DNA from 2 places in the Streptomyces sp. E-08 genome. Region 2 is predicted to be linked to the other one. Evidence: riboswitches for the same ligand, from Rfam matches in the RefSeq annotation. Region 2 holds a riboswitch; the other holds the start of a gene.

Region 1 (6,621 bases), 2.9 Mb from region 2:
CACACGGGGACTGTCAGAGGCCATGCACATCATTCTCTCAGGTGTGGGAACCGATCCCCGACTGCCGGTGTATCAAGAGTGTGAGGACGCGGGAGGGGGGCCTGGTCGACGACGAGGCCGCGGTGATCGCCCGTGTGCGCGCCGGGGAGCCGGAGGCGTACGCGGAGCTGGTCCGCGCGCACACGGCGGTGGCGCTGAGGGCGGCCGTGGCGTGCGGCGCGGGCGCGGAGGCCGAGGACGTGGTGCAGCAGGCCTTCTTCAAGGCGTACCGGTCCCTGGGGCGTTTCAAGGAGGGTGCGGCGTTCCGTCCTTGGCTGTTGCGGATCGTCGCCAATGAGACCAGGAACACAGTGCGCTCGGCGGGTCGGCAGCGTGCCGTGGCCGGCCGGGAGGCGGATCTGCTCGGGGGCGAGCCTCGGATACCGGAGTCGGCGGACCCGGCGGTCGCGGCCGAGGAGCGGGAGCGGAGCCGGCGGTTGTGGGAGGCGCTGGACGGTCTCGCCGAGGACCATCGGCAGGTGGTGATCCACCGGTATCTCCTGGAGCTGGACGAGACGGAGACGGCCGTGGCACTGGGCTGGCCGAGGGGGACGGTGAAGTCCCGGCTGAGCCGGGCGCTGAAGAAGCTGGGGCGGGCGCTGGTGACGGAGGGAGGTGAGGGGCGTGGGTGAGGAGCGACACGGGCCGGACGGTCCGGGGCGCGGATCTGACGGTCCGGGGCGCGGGTCTGACGGGCGTCTGCCGGGCGGGCTGGGGGGCGGGTCCGGGGACGGTCTGACGGGTGAGCTGCGTGAGCTGGGGCGGCGGCTGCGGGTGCCGGACGTGGACGGCGAGACGATGGCCGAGCGGGTGCTGGCCCAGCTCCTCGCCGAGCACGTGCCGGTGCCGGAGCGGGTGCCCGAGCCGCGGCGGATCCGGTGGCGGACGCGTGCGGGGGCGTGGGCCCGGGAGCGGTGGCGGGCGGTGGTGGCCGGCCTGACCGGGGTGCTGATCGTGCTGGTGCTCACGCCTCCCGTGCGGGCGGCGGTGGCGGAGTGGTTCGGCTTCGGCGGGGTCTCCGTGCGGTACGACCCGGAGGGCGGCCGGCCGGTGCCGGGCGAGGCGTCGGCAGGCGGGGTGGTGCCGGGGTGCCCCGCCCCGGTGGACCTGGCGGAGGCCGGGCGCAGGGCGGGCTTCGCGCCGCTGATACCCGCCGCCCTCGGAGCGCCGGACGCGGTCGCGGTGACGGGGGCGGCGGAGCGGGGCCGGGCGGTGATCAGCCTGTGCTGGCGGGTCGGGGAGCGGACGGTCCGGCTGGACGAGTTCCCGGCGCGGCTGGAGCTGGGCTTCGTCAAGCAGGTGCCGGTGCAGCCGGAGGCGGTGACGCTGCCGGACGGGACGCGGGGGTACTGGTTCGCCCGCCCGCACCGGCTGACGTTCCCGCTGGAGACGGGCGACGGCGCGGTCTGGACCCACGCGGCGCGCCCCGCGGGCCCCACGCTCCTGTGGACCGGGAGCGCGGGGGCCGTGACCCTCCGTCTGGAGGGCATACCGGACCGGACGGAGGCCCTGCGCGTCGCGGGGACAGCGGGCTGACGGGCCGTCGGCCGACGACCGGCGGGCGGCGGGCGGCTGGCGGGCGGCGGGCGGCGGGCGAAGGCCCGGACGACCGGGTGTCGACCGGGTGCGGGTCGGACCGGGTGCGTCAGACCGGGAGGCCCGGGGCCGGGTAGGAGGCCATGAGGTCGGCGACCTCGGCGCGGACGGTGCGGAGGGCGTCCTCGTCGCCCGTGCCGGCGGCGGCGACGGCGCGGTCGATCCACTCGGCGACCTGGTCCATGTGGTCCGTGGTGAGGCCGCGGGAGGTGAGGGAGGGGGTGCCGATGCGGATGCCGGAGGGGTCGAACGGCTTCCGGGGGTCGTAGGGGACGGTGTTGTAGTTGACGACGATCCCGGCCCGGTCGAGGGCCTTCGCGGCGATCTTGCCGGGGACCCGCTTGGGCGTGAGGTCGATCAGGATCAGATGGTTGTCGGTGCCGCCGGAGACCAGGTCGAAGCCGCGGGCGAGGAGCGCCTCGGCGAGGGCCCTGGCGTTGGCGACGACGGCGTGGGCGTAGTCGCGGAAGGAGGGCTGGGAGGCCTCGCGGAGGGCGACGGCGATGGCGGCGGTGGTCTGGTTGTGCGGGCCGCCCTGGAGGCCGGGGAAGACCGCCTTGTCGAGGGCCTTGGCGTGCTCCTCGGTGGACATGAGCATGGCGCCGCGCGGGCCGCGGAGGGTCTTGTGGGTGGTCGTGGAGATGACGTCCACGTGCCCGACCGGGGAGGGGTGGGCGCCGCCCGCGATGAGGCCGGCGATGTGGGCGACGTCGGCGACGAGGACGGCGCCGGACTCGCGGGCGATCTCGCCGAAGGCGGCGAAGTCGATGGTGCGGGGCAGTGCGGTGCCACCGCAGAAGATGATCTTCGGGCGCTCCTTGAGGGCGAGCTCGCGGACCTGGTCGAAGTCGATCAGACCCCCGCCTTCGGAGATCGGAGCCTGGCGGACGCCGTACTGGACGCCGCGGAACCAGCTGCCGGTGGCGGAGACGCCCCAGCCGTGGGTGAGGTGGCCGCCCATGGGCAGGGCCATGCCCATGACGGTGTCGCCGGGCTGTGCGAAGGCGAGGTAGACGGCGAGGTTGGCCGGAGAGCCGGAGTAGGGCTGGACGTTGGCGTGGTCGACGCCGAAGAGGGCCTTGGCGCGCTCGATCGCGAGGGTCTCGACCTGGTCGATGTTCTGCTGGCCCTCGTAGTAGCGGCGGCCGGGGTAGCCCTCGCTGTACTTGTTCTGGAGGACCGTGCCGGAGGCTTCGAGCACGGCGGCGGAGACGTAGTTCTCGCTGGGGATGAGGCGGAGGGTCTCGGCCTGGAGCCGCTCCTCGGCGCCGACGAGGGCGGCGAGCTCGGGGTCGGCGGCGGCGAGCGCGGGGTGCTGCTGCGGGGTGGTCATGGTGGTGTCCTCCGGGCGTTCGGCGGAACGGTCCCGGGGCTGAGGTGCGCACGGGACCAGGGGCCCGTGATGCCCAGGCGAGCGGCACCTCGTGTGGTGGAGCGCGCACGGCTCCCCCGGGGTCGCTTCCCCGTACGCCAGTCGCCGTGCGTGATTCCAGGGTAGCTGGCGTGCCGTCGCCGAGGTTTCCCTGTCCGGCATCCGAGCGACGATAAGAAGGGGGCCATACGCACTCCCGAGCCGCAGGACGAACGGAGATCCCGTGTCGAGGACAGAAGACGCGATCGCTTCCGCGGACGCGCACAGCGCTCACAACTACCACCCCCTTCCGGTCGTCGTCGCCTCGGCGGACGGCGCCTGGATGACCGATGTCGAGGGCCGTCGCTACCTCGACATGCTCGCCGGGTACTCGGCGCTCAACTTCGGGCACGGCAACCGGCGTCTGATCGACGCCGCGAAGGCGCAGCTGGAGCGGGTGACGCTGACCTCGCGCGCCTTCCACCACGACAGGTTCGCCGAGTTCTGCACGCGGCTCGCGGAGCTGTGCGGCAAGGAGGCGGTGCTGCCGATGAACACGGGGGCGGAGGCGGTCGAGACGGCCGTGAAGACCGCCCGGAAGTGGGGGTACGAGGTGAAGGGCGTGCCGGACGGGCACGCGAAGATCGTGGTCGCGGCGAACAACTTCCACGGCCGGACGACGACGATCGTGAGCTTCTCGACGGACCACGAGGCGCGGGACCACTTCGGGCCGTACACGCCGGGGTTCGAGATCGTGCCGTACGGGGATCTGACGGCGATGGAGGCGGCCGTCACCGAGAACACGGTGGCGGTGCTGCTGGAACCGATCCAGGGGGAGGCGGGGGTCCTGGTGCCGCCGGCCGGGTATCTGGCGGGGGTCCGGGAGCTGACGCGCCGGCGGAACGTGCTGTTCATGGCGGACGAGATCCAGTCGGGGCTGGGCCGGACGGGGCGGACGTTCGCGTGCGAGCACGAGGGTGTGGTGCCGGACGTGTACATCCTCGGGAAGGCGCTGGGCGGCGGGGTGGTGCCGGTGTCGGCGGTGGTGGCCGACCGTGACGTGCTCGGGGTGTTCCGGCCGGGTGAGCACGGGTCGACGTTCGGCGGGAACCCGCTGGCCTGCGCGGTGGCCCTCGAGGTGATCGCGATGCTGCGGACGGGCGAGTTCCAGGAGCGGGCGGCGGAGCTGGGCGAGCACCTCCACGCGGAGCTGGGGCTGCTCGTGGGCGGCGGTGCGGTGGAGGCGGTGCGCGGGCGCGGGCTGTGGGCGGGCGTGGACATCGCGCCCGCGAAGGGGACGGGCCGGGAGATCTCGGAGCGTCTGATGGAGCGGGGCGTCCTGGTGAAGGACACGCACGGGTCGACGATCCGGATCGCTCCGCCGCTGGTCATCTCGAAGGAGGACCTGGACTGGGGCCTGGAGCAGCTGAGGGGCGTCCTGTCGGACTGACGGCGTCCGTCGCGGGTGGGGGCGACGGAACTGACGGCGCCCGTCGCGGGCGGGGCGACGGACTGACGGCGTCCCTCGTGGGTGGGGCGACGGACTGACGGGATCCGCTTTCACGAGGGCGGCGAGCGGGAGGGGCGGGGTCAACTCGGCTCATTGACACCGGACTTGGTCTAGGCCAATGATGCCGCCATGCCGAGACTCCGTCTGCGTCACGCCCTGCGTGCCGCGCTCGCCGCCCTCGTCCCGCTCGCGCTCCTCGGCGCGGTCGCCGGACCCGCGCACGCCGCCCCGGCGGCCTGGCCCGAGCCCGTCCCGGTGGTCTCCCGCGTGGAGACCACCGACCCGGTCGTCTTCATCACCGTCGACGACGGCTGGAACCACGACCCCGCCGCGGCGAGGCTGCTGCTCGACCGCCGGGTACCCGCCTCGCTGTTCCTGCTCCCCGGCGCCTACTCGTACGACTCCGGCTACTTCCACGCCCTGCTCGACCAGGGCCGCTCCCGCGTCGAGAACCACACCGTCGACCACCCCGACCTGACCACGCTCGACGCCGCGGGCCAGAAGGCGCAGGTGTGCGGGGCCCGCGACCAGCACCTCGCGCAGTTCGGCGACGGGCCCCGGCTGTTGCGCCCGCCGTACGGCACGTACGACGCGACCACCAGGACCACCGCCCGCGCCTGCGGGGCGAAGGCCCTGGTGACGTGGACGTACGACCTCACGACCTGGGGCGGGTGGACCCCGCCGGCCCCGCGGCTCAAGGCCGGCGACATCGTCCTGCTGCACTTCAACGAGACGGTGACGCAGGACCTTCGGCGGGCCCTGGACGCGGCCGAGGCGGCGGGCCTGACCCCCGCGCCGCTCCGCGACTACGTACCGGAGTAGCTAGAGGATCACGTGCGGGAGGAAGCGGGCGTACTCGTCGGTGACGGGCCCCGCCGACTCCCGGATGCCGAGCCCCGCCGCCTCGTCCTCGACGACCCACGCGCCGAGCACCACCCGGTTGCCGTCGAAGTCGGGCAGCGGGGCCAGCCCCTGGTAGCAGCAGGCCTCCCCGTCCCGTACGAAGGGCTCCGTACCGGCCTCGTGCAGGGTGACGCCCGCGCCCTCGCGGCCGAGCAGCGGCTTGGCGACCCAGCCGGTGGTCGAGGCGAGTTCGCGCGGCCCGTCGAGGTAGGCGGGGAGCAGGTTGGGGTGGCCCGGGTTCAGCTCCCACAGGACGGCGAGGAGCGCCTTGTTGGAGAGGAGCATCTTCCAGGCGGGTTCGATCCAGCAGGTGGTGCCGGTGCCGCCGCCGTTGTCGAGGGTGTCCAGGACGTGCCGGCCGAAGCGGTCGGTGGTCAGCCACTCCCACGGGTAGAGCTTGAAGCAGCTGCGGACGAAGCGGAGCCGGTCGTCCACGAAGCGCCGCGAGAGCCGGTCCCAGCCGATCCGTTCGACGGACAGCGCCTCGGTGTCGAGTCCGGCCTGCTGGGCGGTCTCGCGCAGGTACGCGACCGTCATCAGGTCCTCGCCGAGCTCGTCGCCGTCCGAGTGGGCGAAGTGGACGGGGCCGGGCGGGAGCAGGGGGGCCTGCCGCCGCCAGGCCTCGACGAGCCGCTCGTGGAGGGAGTTCCACTGGTCGGCGCCGGGGAACCGTTCCTCCATCCAGAACCACTGCGGGCTCGCGGCCTCCACGAGCGAGGTAGGGGTGTCGGCGTTGTACTCCAGCATCTTGGCCGGACCCGTGCCGTCGTAGCGGAGGTCGAAGCGGCCGTACAGGGAGGGGAGTTCGTCCCGTCGGCGCCAGGACTCGGCGACGAGGCCCGCCAGCTTCGGATCGGTGATCCCGAGCTCGGCGAATCGATCCTGCTCGACGATGTGCGCGGCTGCCTCGAGGGACAGCGCGTGCAGCTCCTCGACGACCTCCTCCAGGGCCTCGACCTCGGGCAGCGAGAAGGAGTAGTAGGCGCTCTCGTCCCAGTACGGGCGCAGCGAACCGTCCGGGTAGCGGGTCAGCGGGTAGACGAGGCCCTGCTCCTCGACCGTCTCCTGCCAGCCGGGCCGGGGCTCGATGGTGTGGCGTTCCACGGTGCCGGGCCCGCCTCAGCCGCCGCCGGTGCCGGAGCACCCGAAGCCGCCGGTGTCGACGGCGGTCTTGTCGAAGCTGCCGCCGCTGACGCGCTTGTCGCGGACGGAACCACCGTAG
Region 2 (6,621 bases):
ATGACGTGCCGATCGCCGTCGCCGGGCCCGCTCCCGCCGTCAAGCGGACCACGTCCATGCTCGACCAACGGCTTCCCGACGGCTTCGAGGTCGCCGACAGCGCCGCCGCCGAACAACTGATCCGCGACCGCAAGGTGTACGGGGCGATCGACCTGAGCTCCGGCACTCCACAGGTCATCACCGCATCAGCCGGAAGCACCGCCGTCGTCCAGACCCTGAACAGCATCGCGACCGGCCTCAGCCAGGCACAGGGACCCGGCACCGCAGTCGCCGCCCGCGACCTCATCCCGCTGCCGGCCGACGACCCGCGCGGCGCCGGACTGGCCGCCGGAGCCCTGCCGCTGGTCATGGGCGGCCTGCTCGCCGCCCTGCTGTTGACCAGGCTCGTCCGCGGCAACCTCCGTCCGTATTTCACAGGCCCTACTGTGACGGCCCTGCGCCGATCAGTATCTGTTCGGAACTGGTTCCGGGGGGCGGGGCAATCCTTTCCGAGGAAACCGACTTGACGCCTCAAAAGAGGCCGAGCTTCTTGGGCGAGTAGCTGACCAGGAGGTTCTTGGTCGACTGGTAGTGGTCCAGCATCATCTTGTGGGTCTCTCGGCCGATGCCTGACTGCTTCACTCCTCCGAAAGCAGCGTGGGCCGGGTAGGCGTGGTAGCAGTTCGTCCAGACGCGGCCCGCCTGGATCGCGCGGCCCGCGCGGTAGGCCGTGTTGGTGTCGCGGGTCCAGACGCCCGCGCCGAGGCCGTAGAGCGTGTCGTTGGCCGTGCGGATCGCGTCGTCGAAGTCGGTGAAGGAGGTCACCGCCACCACCGGGCCGAAGATCTCCTCCTGGAAGATCCGCATGCGGTTGTCGCCCTCGAAGATCGTCGGCTGGACGTAGTAGCCGCCCGCCAACTCGCCTCCGTGCTCCACGATCTGGCCGCCCGTCAGGATCTTGGCGCCCTCCTTCTGGCCGATCTCCAGGTACGAGACGATCTTCCGGAGCTGTTCGGCGGAGGCCTGGGCGCCGATCATCGTGTCCGTGTCCAGGGGGTGGCCCGGGACGATCTTCTCCGTGCGGGCGACCGCCGCCTCCAGGAAGTCGGCGTAGTGGCCGCGCTGGACGAGGGCGCGGGAGGGGCAGGTGCACACCTCGCCCTGGTTGAGGGCGAACATCGTGAAGCCTTCGAGGGCCTTGTCCCGGAAGTCGTCGTCCGCCGCCCACACGTCGTCGAAGAAGATGTTGGGGGACTTGCCGCCGAGTTCGAGGGTGACCGGCTTGAGGTTCTGCGAGGCGTACCCCATGATCAGCCGGCCCGTCGACGTCTCGCCCGTGAACGCGATCTTCGCGACCCGCGGACTGGACGCCAGCGGCTTGCCGGCCTCCTCGCCGAAGCCGTTCACGACGTTCAGGACGCCGGGCGGCAGCAGGTCCGCGACCAGGCTCAGCCAGAAGTGCACCGAGGCCGGCGTCTGTTCGGCCGGCTTGAGGATCACCGCGTTGCCCGCGGCCAGCGCCGGGGCCAGCTTCCAGACCGCCATGAGGATCGGGAAGTTCCACGGGATGATCTGCGCGACCACGCCCAGCGGCTCGTGGAAGTGGTACGCCACCGTGTCGTCGTCGATCTCGCTCAGCGCGCCCTCCTGGGCCCGCAGCGCCCCCGCGAAGTAGCGGAAGTGGTCGATCGCGAGCGGGATGTCCGCGGCCAGCGTCTCCCGGACCGGCTTGCCGTTGTCCCAGGTCTCCGCGACCGCGAGCGCCTCCAGGTTGCTCTCCATGCGGTCCGCGATGCGCAGCAGGACCGCCGCCCGGTCCGCCGGAGCCGTCCGCCCCCACGCCGGGGCCGCCGCGTGCGCCGCGTCGAGGGCGCGCTCCACGTCCTCGGCGGTGCCGCGCGCGACCTCCGTGAAGGGGCGGCCGTCGATCGGACTGGGGTTCTCGAAGTAGCGGCCGGTCGCCGGGGCGACGTACTCGCCGCCGATCCAGTGGTCGTAGCGGGCCTGGTACGACATGAGCGCGCCCTCGGTACCGGGTGCGGCGTAACGGGTCATGGGCTTGGCCTCCCTGGGACGCGCCGGCCGTCCTGGCCGGCGCTCACGCCCGAGTGTGCGGACCCGTACGTTGCAAGCCCGTTGCACCGGCGGACAGTTCCGCCTCCAGGGAGTCCAGCCTCGCCCGTACGGGAGGAAGCCGGTTAGCCGGTACGGCCCCGCACAACGCCCGCCAGACCACCACGTCGTCCTCGCCCCACGTGCTGTACGCCCAGTCCGCGAGCAGCCCCGGATCGCCGCGGTCCACCAGAGCGGCCCGCAGCCGGCCCGCGAGCCGCTCCCGCAGCCGTACGACCCCGGGCGCGGCCGACGCCGGGAGCAGCGGGCCCGCGTAGTCCCCGGCAGCCGCCGCGACGGCCCCCGAGGCCAGCCTCCGGTCGACCGTCGCGAAGTCCGCGTCCACCCCCCCGGCCAGCCGGTACGGCCGCGACCTCAGCACGTCGGGCCCGACCAGCGCGCGCAGCCGTGACAGCTCCGCCCGCAGCGTCACCGGGGTCACCGACTCGTCCTCGTACAGCAGCGTCAGGAGTTCGTCGCCGCCCACTCCCTCCGGGCGGTGGGCGAGGACCACCAGGATCTCGCTGTGGCGGCGGCTCAGCCGCAGCCTCCGCCCGCCCACCGAGAGCACCGCCTCGTCCCGGCCCAGCGCCGACAGCCTCAGCCGTCCCGGCTCCGGGGCCGGACCGAGCAGCGCCAGCTGCGACTCGGCCGCGCGCGCCACCGCCTGGACGAAGCCGAGGCTGTGCGGGTGCGCGAGCCCCTCCCCGCCGGTGATGTCGACCGCGCCGAGCACCCGCCCGCTGCGCGGGTCGTGGACGGGCGCCGCGGCGCAGGTCCATGCCCGCACCGGACGCCGGAAGTGCTCCGAGGAGACCACTTGGACGGGACGGTCGACGGCCAGGGCGGTTCCGGGTGCGTTCGTCCCGGCGGCCGCTTCCGACCAGCGGGCCCCGGCCACGAAGTTCATCCTCCCGGCCGCGCGCAGGGTGCCCGGATGCCCCTCGACCCACAGCATCCGCCCGGCGGCGTCGCAGACCGCCAGGAGGTGCTCCCCGTCCGTCGCGTACGCGCCCATCAGCTCCCGGATCACCGGCATCGCCCCGGCGAGGGGATGGTCCTCCCGGTACGCGGCCAGCTCGTCGTCGTCCAGTTCCACCCGCGCCGCCCCGTCGGGGCTCACGCGCGCGCGTACGGATCGGCGCCAGGAGTCGGCCACCAGGGGACGAGCGCGCCGGGTAGGACGCTCCTCCTCCGGGTCCGGGCCTGACCGGGGCCCCGGGCCGGACCCGGCTCCCCGGTCCACCGCCGGCGTCCGTCCCGTCCGTGGCTCCGCGGCCACCCACGCATCGCTCAACTCGGCCTCCTCGTCGAGGTCGTCCCGGCCCGTCGCGCTCATCGTGGTGCGCGCGGGTGCCGCCGACAAGCTCTGCCTCACCCCGGCATATGCACCCTGTCCGGGACCGGCCCCCGACCCCTCACGTAGAGTGGGCTCCGGGCCGTGACTGGCGCTTGAGGTGGATCACCACCGGGGAGCGGCCCGGCGGAGCGCGCCCCGGCGGCGCCACCGTGCCGATGCCGTGCGCCTGGGCGACAAACCGGTCAGACACGACGCCCAGGAGTTGCCATGTCCACCAGCACCGCCACCCTCATGGACGGCACGGCCCTCGCCCGCCGCACGGTCGAGGGGACCGCCGCCCGAGCCGCCGAGATCACCCGCCGCACCGGCGTGACCCCGTGCCTCGCGACCGTCCTGGTCGGCGCGGACCCGGCCTCCGTCACGTACGTCAAGATGAAGCAGAACCGCTGCGCGAAGGCCGGAATCCGCTCCAAGCACGTCGAGCTGCCCGCCGAGACGACGACCGAGGAACTCGTCGCCGCCATCACCGCCCTGTCCGAGGACCGCGAGGTCCACGGCATCCTGCTGCAGCACCCGGTCGGCCCGCACATCGACGAGCGCGCCGCCTTCGAGGCCATCGCCCCCGAGAAGGACGTCGACGGCGTCACGATGGCCTCCTTCGCCGCCATGGGCTTCGGCCTGCCCGGCTTCGTCTCCTGCACGCCCGGCGGCATCATGCGCCTCCTCGACGCGTACGACGTCGAGCTCAGCGGCAAGCGCGCGGTCGTCGTCGGCCGCAGCGCCATCCTCGGCAAGCCCGCCGGCCTGCTCCTCCTCGGCCGCGACGCCACCGTCACCTACTGCCACTCCCGCACCAAGGACCTCTCCTCCGTCGTCCGTGAGGCCGACATCCTCGTCGCCGCCGTCGGCAAGCCGAACTTCATCAAGGGCGAGGACATCAAGCCGGGCGCCGTCGTCATCGACGCCGGCTACAACCCGGGCAACGTCGGCGACGTCGACTTCGCCTCGGCCGCAGAGCGCGCCTCCCTCATCACCCCGGTCCCCGGCGGTGTCGGCCCCATGACCATCGCCGTGCTCCTCGCCCAGACGGTCGAGGGCGCGGAGCGCCAGCTCGGCCTGTAGGCAGCGGTGACCGGGCGGCAGGTGACGGGGGCGCGGCGGTGGCGGAGGCGCGCACGGTCGGCGATGGTCACGATTCCGTACCTGCCGCGCCCGGTGGCCGGTGAACGCTGGCACCGCCGCCGTCGAAAGGCGAACCTGGTCCCTGTGCCCCACCCGCCGACCGACATCCCGCTCACGGACACCCCTCCGCCCGAGCCCGGCCGTCCGGGCGCGTCCGACACACCCGGAGCGCCCGAACCCGATCGCGCGAGCCCCTCACCGCTCCCGCCCGGCCCCGGTGCGACCGCACCCGGCGCCGAGTCGGTGTGGTCGGCCCGCTTCGTACGGCTCGGTGCGCCCCGGCCCGGGCCCGCGGCGCGGCGCGCACGCTGGTTCGGCGTGCCGCTCGTCCCGCTGCTGACGGCCGCCCTGGTGGCGGGCGCGTTCCTGACGGCCCGGGGCGGCGCGGAGGGCAGCGGACTCGCCGACGGGCGAACGGGCGGGGACCCGGCCGGTGTGCCGTCCCCCGTCGTCACCAGCGGAACGGGACCGGCCGCTCCCACCCCCGCCGACGGCACGGGACCGGCAGCCCCCACCCCCGCCGACGGAGCGGGAACGGCCGGCACGTCGAGCCCGGGGATACCCGCGCACTCCTCGACCACGGGCGCCACGCCGACGCCCACGGCGCCCGAGGACGGCGCGGGCCGGCCGCAGGACAGCACGTCACCGACGCCGCACCGGTCCGGGAGCACCGGCCCCGCGGGCGGCACGCCCTCGACCGGCACCACCCCCTCCGGCCTCCCGACGGGTGACCGCAGCAGCGTGCGGCCGGTCTCCTTCGAGGCGCTGCGCGTGGGCGAGTGCTTCGACATCGACCGCGACGCGCCGGGCACCGCCCTCCGACAGCGCTGCGACACGCCGCACCACGCCGAACTGATCGCGCGGCTCCGCCTGGCCGGCACCTTTGCCACCGATCAGGCGGTACGCGAGGCGGCCACCCTCCTCTGCCGCGAACCGCTCCGCCGCAAGGCCGCCCGGCAGCCGCTCGGCACGCGCTGGACGACCTTCGTCCAGTACCCGTACCGGACGAGCCACCTCCTCGGCGCGGACACCGTCGCCTGCAGCCTGGCGACCACCACCGGCACGCTCAGCCACCGGCTCCAGTAGCACCGACGGCGAACGCCGTCGCCAGGGCCGCCGCCGGGTCACGGTCCGCCGGACCGGCCGGGGACCAGCGCGCCCCGGCCTTCACGAACGGCCACCAGCGTCCATCCTCACCCAGCCTCAGCTGCGCCTCCGCGCCCACGACCGTCCACCGCGCGCCGCCCGCGCGTCGCAGCACCGGGCGCTCGCCGTCGGCCCAGGCCTCGGCGAGCCGGACCCCGGCCCGGTCGACAGCCCCGGCATCCGGCGTCCACTCCTCGTCCAGTACGGCGAGGGCGGCGGCGCCCCCGAACCGCCACGCGCGCGTGGCCAGGTCCAGTTCCCCGCGCGACCTGCCCGAACCGGACGCGAGCCGCGCCGCGACCCAGGGCGCGGGAGCGCCCGCCGCGAGCCGGACCGCGTCCTGAGCGACCGTCAGCGGCGCCTCCACCGCCTCCGTCGTGGCGTCGCACACGCCGCCGCCCCCCAGCAACGTGCCGAGCAGCCGCTGCGCGCGTGCCGCCGCGTCCGTCGCGAGGAACTCGAGGGCCGCCGGGTCGACCCCCGGCTCCGGCGGGGTGTCGGTGTCCAGGGACGGCGACCGGCCCGGCGCCGGCTGTGCGACCGGCGGGTCGGGCAGCGGCGGTACGAGGAACCCCGCGGCGAACACCTCCTCCGCCGACACGCCGGGCATACCGCCGGGCCCCTCCGGTCGGCCGTCCGGCGCGCCGCCCGTCCCGTCCCCGCCACGCGCGGTCGGCGCGGCGGCCCGCGCGGCACTGCGCGTCTGCAACTGCTCCAGGAGCGTGCGTTCGCCGCGGCCCCGCATCAGGAGGAGGACGAACGGGTCCTCGTCGAGGAGGCGGGCGACCTGGTAGCAGAGCGCCGTCGTGTGCGGACAGTGGTCCCAGGCCTCGCAGCCGCACTCCGCTTCGAGATCCCCGACGCCCGGCAGCAGGTCCAGTCCCGCCGCTGCCGCGTCCTCC

The links. Region 2 has a riboswitch for ZMP and ZTP ahead of ACN9MM_RS37050 (bifunctional 5,10-methylenetetrahydrofolate dehydrogenase/5,10-methenyltetrahydrofolate cyclohydrolase). Riboswitches for the same ligand answer to the same signal wherever they lie in the genome.
Region 1: linked by a shared signal. The riboswitch ahead of glyA (serine hydroxymethyltransferase) and the one ahead of ACN9MM_RS37050 (bifunctional 5,10-methylenetetrahydrofolate dehydrogenase/5,10-methenyltetrahydrofolate cyclohydrolase) in region 2 are both predicted to bind ZMP and ZTP.

What each region holds. Positions count from the first base shown of each region.
Region 1 is NZ_CP183971.1:5,206,198-5,212,818, reverse strand. Features, by position in the region: gene trpS (tryptophan--tRNA ligase) at 1-24, opposite strand, end outside; gene ACN9MM_RS24165 (RNA polymerase sigma factor) at 81-671, shown strand; gene ACN9MM_RS24160 (hypothetical protein) at 823-1,575, shown strand; gene glyA (serine hydroxymethyltransferase) at 1,685-2,968, opposite strand; ZMP/ZTP riboswitch at 3,033-3,123, opposite strand; gene rocD (ornithine--oxo-acid transaminase) at 3,231-4,436, shown strand; gene ACN9MM_RS24145 (polysaccharide deacetylase family protein) at 4,626-5,318, shown strand; gene ACN9MM_RS24140 (glutathionylspermidine synthase family protein) at 5,319-6,503, opposite strand; gene ACN9MM_RS24135 (hypothetical protein) at 6,519-6,621, opposite strand, start outside.
Region 2 is NZ_CP183971.1:8,112,415-8,119,035, forward strand. Features, by position in the region: gene ACN9MM_RS37035 (hypothetical protein) at 1-506, shown strand, start outside; gene exaC (acetaldehyde dehydrogenase ExaC) at 511-2,034, opposite strand; gene ACN9MM_RS37045 (GAF domain-containing protein) at 2,078-3,388, opposite strand; ZMP/ZTP riboswitch at 3,523-3,630, shown strand; gene ACN9MM_RS37050 (bifunctional 5,10-methylenetetrahydrofolate dehydrogenase/5,10-methenyltetrahydrofolate cyclohydrolase) at 3,659-4,513, shown strand; gene ACN9MM_RS37055 (hypothetical protein) at 4,658-5,659, shown strand; gene ACN9MM_RS37060 (SWF or SNF family helicase) at 5,640-6,621, opposite strand, start outside.